Regions from separate parts of the Mycolicibacterium nivoides genome, predicted to be linked through region 2. Evidence: predicted binding sites of a transcription regulator. Region 2 holds the regulator's gene; the other holds the start of a gene.
The links. The regulator LexA, encoded in region 2, represses DNA repair genes until DNA is damaged. The targets are predictions, from matches to a motif close to CGAACANNTGTTCG.

Region 1: the regulator LexA is predicted to act here: its motif matches at 1,624-1,637, upstream of cofD (2-phospho-L-lactate transferase).

What each region holds. Positions count from the first base shown of each region.
Region 1 covers NZ_CP034072.1:4,676,116-4,680,531, forward strand. The annotation lists gene EH231_RS22700 (phosphomannomutase/phosphoglucomutase) at 1-45, opposite strand, end outside; gene EH231_RS22705 (DUF3499 domain-containing protein) at 142-561, opposite strand; gene EH231_RS22710 (metallopeptidase family protein) at 691-1,113, shown strand; gene EH231_RS22715 (WhiB family transcriptional regulator) at 1,160-1,423, opposite strand; gene cofD (2-phospho-L-lactate transferase) at 1,844-2,827, shown strand; gene EH231_RS22725 (coenzyme F420-0:L-glutamate ligase) at 2,824-4,179, shown strand; gene EH231_RS22730 (NUDIX hydrolase) at 4,212-4,416, shown strand, end outside.
Region 2 covers NZ_CP034072.1:669,943-674,358, reverse strand. The annotation lists gene EH231_RS03345 (PhzF family protein) at 1-676, shown strand, start outside; gene nrdR (transcriptional regulator NrdR) at 700-1,155, opposite strand; gene EH231_RS03335 (LysM peptidoglycan-binding domain-containing protein) at 1,320-1,817, opposite strand; gene lexA (transcriptional repressor LexA) at 2,072-2,791, shown strand; gene EH231_RS03325 (LGFP repeat-containing protein) at 2,843-4,416, opposite strand, start outside.

The sequences.
Region 1 (4,416 bases), 2.9 Mb from region 2:
ATAGGCCTTGATGACATCGTGAACAGCCGCCGCTGGCCTAGACATATAGCTCCTTGTGAAACGGAATCGTTGGCGCCAGCCTAACCGTCGGGCGGCGTCGACACGTTCACTACTCTTGGGCCGGTCGTGGTCTGTTCAGGGTTAATCGGTGGGATCCGGCAACACCCGCAGGTGCCCGCGACGACGTCCGTTGGTCTCCGCCGGTCGCGCCTGCGGTGCCATCACCGCGCTGGTACCCAGACCGGTGGCGGGATCGGAGAACCCGGCCACCACCCCACCCCGGGGAACCGCACCGGGCTGGCCTTCGCGGACCGCATCTGCCAACGCCACCAGATCGTCTTCATCGGGATGAGTGGGCAGCGGCCCGGCGTGCCGGACCAGCTCCCAGCCCCGCGGAGCCGTGATACGGCCGGCGTGGCCGACACACAAATCCCAGGAATGAGGCTCAGACACCGTGGCCAAGGGTCCGACCACCGCCGTGGAGTCGGAGTAGACAAAAGTCAGCGTCGCCACGGCATAGTGCGGGCACCCGGGCCGGCAGCAGCGACGGGGAACATTCACGCTCCAGAGATTACTTTGGACGATCGCTGTGCGCCGCCGGACACGCGGCCGTCGGGGCCCCGATCCCGAACCGTTACGATCATCGCCGTGGCCCAGCGGAACCCATGGCGATCGCGCCGCGGCCGCGATATGCGCGGGCCGCTGCTTCCCCGCTCGGTTCCCGGCTGGCGCAGCCGGGCCGAGCGGTTCGACATGGCGGTACTGGAGGCCTACGAGCCGGTCGAACGTCGGTGGGCGTCGCGCCTGCGAGAACTCGACGTCGCTGTCGACGAGATTCCGCGGATGTCTCCGAAAGATCCGGACAGTGTGCAATGGCCACCCGAGGTCATCGCCGACGGACCGATCGCATTGGCGCGGCTGATACCTGCTGGGGTCGACGTCAGAGGAAATGCGACCCGGGCTCGAATTGTCTTGTTCCGCAAGCCCATCGAGCGCCGGGTCAAAGGATCCGATGAGCTCGCGGACCTGCTGCATGAAATCCTGGTGGCCCAAGTGGCCACCTATCTGGGAGTAGAACCGTCAGTCATCGACCCGACGATCGACGACGACTGACACCGAGCGCCACACCCTGCGGTGAGCGCTCCATCGAGCCAGAGCGTCAGATGATGCCGCGTTTGAGCCGGCGACGCTCCCGCTCGGACAGGCCTCCCCAAATACCAAAACGCTCATCGTGCGCGAGCGCGTACTCCAGGCATGCGTCTTTCACTTCGCACCCCAGGCAGATGCGCTTGGCCTCGCGGGTTGACCCGCCCTTCTCCGGGAAGAACGCCTCCGGGTCGGTCTGCGCGCACAGCGCACGTTCCTGCCATTGGTCGTCTTCGGCTTCCGGATCAACATCAATGTGCTCGGGAACCAAACTCAGCTGAGGGCGTCCAGCCTCCCCCAGCGGTGCCGGTGCCGCATTGATGTGCGGTGCGTTGTCCAGTGAGCCGAGTAGCCGGTTGTCGAACCGGACCACACGATCGAAATCGCCGCTCTCATAAGACATTATCCCCCGCCTCCTCACTCGGTCTCGTAGATCCTAAGTGGAGCCCCACTATTGCGATATGCGGTCACCCCATTCGAACAAATGATCGAATCTCGGTCTGCGACACCGGAATCAGTCACCGACCGGGAAATGACACATCTGTGATTACACACGTGTTAGCTGCCGGGGTCAAGCGCCAGGGCGCGAATTCATACCATCTCGTAATGTCAAATCGGCGCGTCGCGACATCGGCGTGTCCTGCCCGTGACGACGTCGTTTCCATCCGCGAGCCTGGAACGCCTAGGGTCGGACGTTGTGAAGATCACCGTTCTGGTCGGCGGCGTCGGAGGCGCCCGGTTTTTGCTGGGGGTGCAGCACCTGTTGGGTCTCGGGCAGTTTGCCGGGAGCGACAGCAAGCACGAACTCACAGCGATCGTGAACGTCGGCGACGACGCCTGGATGCACGGAGTCCGGATCTGCCCGGACCTCGATACCTGCATGTACACCCTGGGCGGCGGTATCGACCCCGAGCGCGGTTGGGGCCACAAGGATGAGACCTGGCACGCCAAGGAAGAACTGGCCGCATACGGTGTGCAACCCGACTGGTTCGGTCTGGGCGACCGGGACCTCGCCACCCATCTGGTCCGCACCCAGATGCTGCGCGCCGGCTACCCGCTGTCGCAGGTCACCGAGGCGCTGTGTAAGCGCTGGTCACCCGGGGCGCAGCTGTTGCCCGTCACCGACGACCGCAGTGAGACCCACGTGGTGATCACCGACCCCGCCGACGGCGAACGCCGAGCCATCCATTTCCAGGAGTGGTGGGTGCGCTACCGCGCGCAGGTGCCCTCGCACAGCTTTGCGTTCGTCGGTGCGGAACAGGCAACCGCGGCGCCGGGCGTCGCCGAGGCCATCGCCGATGCCGACGTGGTGTTGCTGGCGCCGTCAAATCCGGTCGTGAGCATCGGACCGATCCTGCAGATCCCGGGAGTCCGGGGCGCACTGCGCTCGACCGAGGCGCCGGTGATCGGCTACTCCCCTATCATCAACGGAAAACCGTTGCGCGGCATGGCAGATGAGTGCCTCTCCATCATCGGTGTGGAGTCCACCTCACAGGCCGTCGGTCAGCACTTCGGCGCCCGGTCGGGCACCGGCATCCTGGACGGCTGGCTGGTACACGAAGGCGATGACGCCGAGATCGAGGGCGTGAAGGTGCGCGCCGTGCCACTGCTGATGACCGACCCGCCCACCACCGCCGAGATGGTGCGCGCCGGTCTGGATCTCGCAGGAGTCCCGTTGTGACCACCGACGCGAACACCGAGCACGGGTCCGCCGGCCGCGTCGAGATTCTGCCGGTACCAGGTCTTCCCGAGTTCCGGCCCGGGGATGACCTGGCCACCGCGCTGGCCGAGGCCGCGCCATGGCTGCGCGACGGGGACGTACTTGTCATCACCAGCAAGATCGTGTCGAAGTGCGAAGGCCGCATCGTCACCGCCCCTTCCGATCCGGAAGAGCGGGATACCTTGCGGCGCAAGCTTATCGATTCCGAAGCGGTCCGGGTACTGGCTCGCAAGGGCCGGACGCTGATCACCGAGAACGCAATCGGCCTGGTCCAGGCCGCCGCCGGAGTCGACGGGTCGAACGTCGACTCCAATGAATTGGCGCTACTGCCGGTGGATCCCGACGGGAGCGCTCGGGTCCTGCGCGAACGCCTGCGTGAGCGACTCGGCATCAACCTCGCCGTCGTGATCACCGACACCATGGGCCGCGCCTGGCGCAACGGCCAAGCCGATTTCGCGATCGGTGCGTCCGGGCTCACCGTCCTGCACGGATACGCCGGCGCACGCGACCGGCACGGTAACGAACTTCTGGTCACCGAGGTGGCGGTGGCCGACGAGATCGCTGCGGCAGCCGATCTGGTGAAGGGCAAGCTCACCGCGATCCCCGTCGCGGTGGTGCGTGGGCTGGAGCTGACCGACGACGGATCGAACGCCCGCACGCTGCTGCGCTCCGGCGAGGACGACCTGTTCTGGCTCGGTACCGCCGAGGCAATCGAGATGGGGCGCAACCAAGCTCAGCTCCTGCGTCGCTCGGTGCGCACGTTCTCCCACGAGCCGGTGGACCACGCGCTCATCGAAGCTGCCGTCAGCGAGGCACTCACCGCGCCCGCCCCGCATCACACCCGTCCGGTGCGCTTCGTCTGGGTGCAGGACAACGCCACCCGCACCCGGCTGCTGGACCGGATGAAGGATCGGTGGCGGACCGATCTCACCGGGGACGGCCGGGACCCGGAGTCCGTGGAGCGGCGCGTGAACCGCGGTCAGATCCTGTACGACGCTCCGGAACTGGTGATTCCGTTCCTGGTTCCCGACGGCGCCCACAGCTATCCCGACGAGGCCCGTACCCAGGCCGAGCACACCATGTTCACCGTCGCGGTGGGCGCCGCGGTGCAGGCCCTGCTGGTGGCGCTGGCGGTACGCGACGTGGGCAGCTGCTGGATCGGCTCGACCATCTTCGCCGGTGACCTGGTGCGTGCCGAGCTCGACCTTCCCCCCGATTGGGAGCCGTTGGGCGCCATCGCGATCGGTCATGCCGCCGATCCGCAACCGCCGCGCGACCCGGTGCCCACCGACGGCCTGCTGGTCGTGAAGTGAGCGCCGAGAGCCTGCACGCCTCCGCCGTCGAGATGCTGACGCATTGGCAGACGGCCGATCCCGGTCAGGACACCCTGCGGCACGCGGTGCTGTCGTTCCTGGCCGCCCGTCCCGATGCGTGCCTGCGCGCGTGCGTGCCCGGCCACATCACCGCGTCGGCACTGGTCGTCGATCACACCGGGACCCAGACGTTGCTCACCCTGCATCCCCGCTTCGGCCGCTGGCTGCAGCTCGGCG
Region 2 (4,416 bases):
CGTCACCGTGTTACGCGTGTTCACCGACTCCGACGGCAAGTACGGCAATCCGCTCGGCGTCGTCGACAACAGCACCGTCGCCCCCGGCGACCGGCAACGGATCGCGGCCGAATTGGGTTACAGCGAAACCATATTCATCGATCTGCCGCAGCCCGGCGGCAACTCGGCCAGTGCTCACATCTTCACCCCGGTCGCCGAGCTGCCGTTCGCAGGGCACCCGACGGTCGGTGCCTCGTGGTGGCTGCGCGAAACAGGGCTGCCGGTCCACACCCTGCGAGTGCCCGCGGGAATCCTCCAGGTGGAGTACGACGACGATCGCGCCGTCGTCAACGCCCGCTCGGAGTGGGCACCGGAGTTCGCCATCTACGACCTGGCCTCGGTCGACGAGTTGCTCGCCGCCGATCCCGACGATTTCACCGATGCCGACGAGAACTACCTGTGGGCCTGGATCGACGAGGCGAACGGCACCTTGCGATCGAGGTCGTTCGCCCCGCACCTGGGGATCCCCGAAGATGAGGCCACCGGCGCGGCGGCGGTGCGGATGACCGACTATCTCAGCCGGGATCTGACGATCATCCAGGGCAAGGGCTCGGTGATCGAGACCCGCTGGAGTCCGGAGGGCTGGGTTCGCCTGGCCGGCCGCGTCGTCAACGACGGCACCTCCCGACTGGACTGAACCGGGACCGAACCCGGGCCGGATTACGCCTCGGCGCGGTGGGCCCGCAGGGCCTCGATCTCGCGCTCGAAGTCTTCGGCTGACGAAAATGACCGGTACACCGAGGCGAATCTCAAGTAGGCGACCTCGTCGAGTTCGCGAAGCGGTCCGAGTATCGCCAGGCCGACCTCGTGACTGGGGATCTCGGGTGTGCCCAGTCCGCGGACGGCGTCCTCGACCTTCTGTGCAAGTACGTTGAGGGCGTCGTCATCGACCTGCCTGCCCTGACAGGACCGACGTACCCCGCGGATGACCTTCTCGCGGCTGAACGGCTCGGTCACCCCGCTGCGCTTCACCACGGCCAGCACGGCCGTCTCAACAGTGGTGAATCGGCGTCCGCATTCAGGGCAGGACCGCCGGCGCCGGATGGCCTGTCCCTCGTCGGTCTCGCGGGAATCAACCACACGCGAATCAGGGTGACGGCAGAACGGACAATGCATTACCGCTCCTTCGTCATGCCGCCGGACAACTAGCTCGAGCGCCCTTGAGCGTACCCGCGTTGCCCGCGGGAGACTCACCGCCGGGTGCAGTGGGGTGTAGGTGCTCAAGCCGACGCCGGCCAGTGTGGCTGGCAGCCAGGACGATTCAGCGGACATCGCACTGCTCAGCCAACCGGGGCGAGCAGCGTCTGCCCTGCGTCGATCGCCACCGAGTCGAGCTGGTTGAGATCGCGGATCTGCTCGACGACCCGGGCCACCGGAGCATCCGGGGCGACGCGCCGGGCCACCTGCTGCAGCGTCTCCCCCGACTTCACCTGGACCACGGCCAGTTCGGTCGGCGTCGGAGTCTCGGCGCCCACGACCCCGCCGAGTTGTGCCACCAACCCCAGCCACACGGTGATGCCGGCGGCGACGAGAGCCAACAGGACCGTGGTCAACGGCGTGATGGGCCGGCTGCGATGAGACGCCCGCGACATCAGTACGCCGGTTCCGCGGTATCGGACCGCACCGATGTCGGGACGGGACGGCGCGGGCCGCTGGACCCGGCGTACCGGCCGCGGCGCGGCGGCGCCGAACTGGGCGCGGGCGCGGGGCGGCTGCGACTTCTGCGTGGCCCGAACAGCGCTGGAACGGCTATCGGCGGGGATATCGATGATCGCCATCTGACTGCCTTTCGGTGGGTCGTGTTCGCTCTTGTGTTCGAACATAGTCGCTCATGTGTTCGATGGATAGAACATGTGATCGAACTGTTGCCAAACGATAGAACGGACCACCGACAAGTTCGGGCCGCGAAGCCCGCGCACGACCCGCGCCAGGCCCCTCGTGAGCCCCTCGCGCATCCCACCAGCGGACACGCGCGCAACACGCGTCGAACACATGTTTGATTAATGTTCGACCAGCGACTACATTCGGCCTCATGAGCGACGACCGCAGCAGGGACGGCAGCATCGACAGCCCGGCCGGATCGGACAGCGCGGGCCCACGCCGGGCCGAGGGCGGCCTCACCGACCGGCAACGGACCATCCTCGACGTGATCCGCGCGTCGGTGACCAGTCGCGGCTACCCGCCCAGCATCCGCGAGATCGGCGACGCGGTCGGCTTGACCTCGACCTCATCGGTCGCCCATCAGTTGCGCACCCTCGAACGCAAGGGCTACTTGCGGCGCGACCCCAACCGGCCGCGTGCCGTCGACGTGCGCGCCTCCGACGATCCGGCGGCCGCAGTGGTGTCCACCGATGTGGCCGGCTCCGACGCGTTACCCGAACCGACCTTCGTGCCGGTGCTGGGGCGCATCGCCGCGGGTGGTCCCATCCTGGCCGAGCAGGCCGTCGAAGACGTCTTCCCGCTGCCCCGCGAACTGGTCGGCGAAGGCTCGCTGTTCCTGCTCAAGGTCGTCGGAGACTCGATGGTCGACGCCGCGATCTGCGACGGCGACTGGGTGGTGGTGCGCCAGCAGAGCGTGGCCGACAACGGCGACATCGTGGCAGCCATGATCGACGGCGAAGCCACCGTCAAGACATTCAAGCGGACGCGCGGTCAGGTCTGGCTCATGCCGCACAACCCGGCGTACGACCCGATCCCGGGCAACGACGCCGCGGTGCTCGGCAAGGTCGTCACCGTGATCCGCAAGATCTGACCAGCCGAGATCGGGCCCGGCCGCACCTCGATGTGGCCGGGCCTTTCGATTTCAGTCGGCTCGCACAAATCCGTTTGTGCGAGCGAATTCCTCACTGGCGAACCAGATCTCGGCCGTCGCGTCGTCGTACTCGCTGCTGTCGGGCGCCCAGTACCGACCGGACTTCGTGTCGGCCTTGATCGGGTAGCCCTCCGGTGCGCGGTTCGGGTCGTCCAGCGGTAGGTGAATGGCCGTGGCGCTGGGGATCTCATCGAGTTCGATGGCCGCATGGCGCCCACTGTGGGCCTCGCTGCTATAGGCCTCACTGCTGTAGGCCTGGCTGCTGCTGTAGGCCTCGGCCTCGGTGATGACCCGGGTCGGAGCGGTGTCGACGTTGTCCTGATCGCTCGGCACGGCCAAGCCCGCCGCCGCGAAACCCGCCGCTTCACGCACCCCGCCGGCCGGGCTCGCGAGCGCCCGGGTATCCGTCAGGTCCTCGTCCGCGAGTTCCGCTTCGATCTCACCTTCGGTGTCATCACCTTCGGCGACTTCCTCGAAGTCGGCATCTATGGGCGCGTCGGGATCCTCGTCCTCGTCGAAATCGTCGTCCTCGAAGTCATCTTCTTCGAAGTCGTCGTCATCATCGAAGTCGTCGTCGTCCTGGTAGCCGTCGTCTTCGTACCTGTCGTAACGCTGTTGGGGCTCCGGGCCGGCCAGCTGCGAGGAATCCTCGGGTGGCTCGTCCTCCTCGCCCGGCGCTCCATAGCCGCCGGGCGATCCGTGCGGAGCGGCCCATTGACTGACCGGCATCGCGATGTCGGTGGGACCGTCGTACGGGGACGCCGCCGCGCCCCCCGCCGATTCCTCGCCCGGCCCGGCGAATCGCGCCGTCGTGGCCTCACCGGCACCGTAGACGGAACTCGGCGCGTAACCCGCCTCCCGCGCCCCGCGCTCGTCACCGAACTCGTCGTCGTACCCACGCGATTCGTAGCGCGCGTCGTCGTACCCGCCCTCGTCATAGCGCGGTTCGCCGGGACCGCCGTCGTAGTCGTCGTCGAACGGATCGTGGTCGAAGTCGTCATCGTCACCGGCCCGGCGGCGGTGCCACAGCGCCGCACCAACGATCAGCCCTGCGAGCAGCAGAACCGGGACCACCGCGATCAGCCACCACCAGCTCCAATGCCAGGAGAACGGCTTCTTGGTGTCCGGGCCGGAAGGCTGCGGACCGGTGGCGTGCGGCTGTCCCACACCCGGAACCTCCAGCCCGCTCAGCTCGGAGGCGAGTTTCGAGGGCTCGGTGGTGAACGTGTTGGCGTCGCGGTCCCAGGAGATCGCTCCACCGCTGAACCGCTGGCTGATGACGGTGCCGTCTTCGGTCTGGTCGGCCATCGGGGCGCCCAGTGCGCCCTTCGCCCCGCCGAGCTTGTCCCAGGCCGCCTTCATGGCGCCGCGGACGATCACCGCGCCGTAATCGGGAGTCCAGAAGATGACGGGGTTGTCGGCGGCGGCGAAGGTGCTGATCCGGCTGTTCGGGCCCAGCCCGCCCTCGGACTCGCTGGCGGTCGGGAAGCCCAGATCGCCCTCGGGACCGCCGACGCTCTCGTACTTCTCCAGCAGCTGGCCGGTGATGGCGTTGGCCCCGGTGG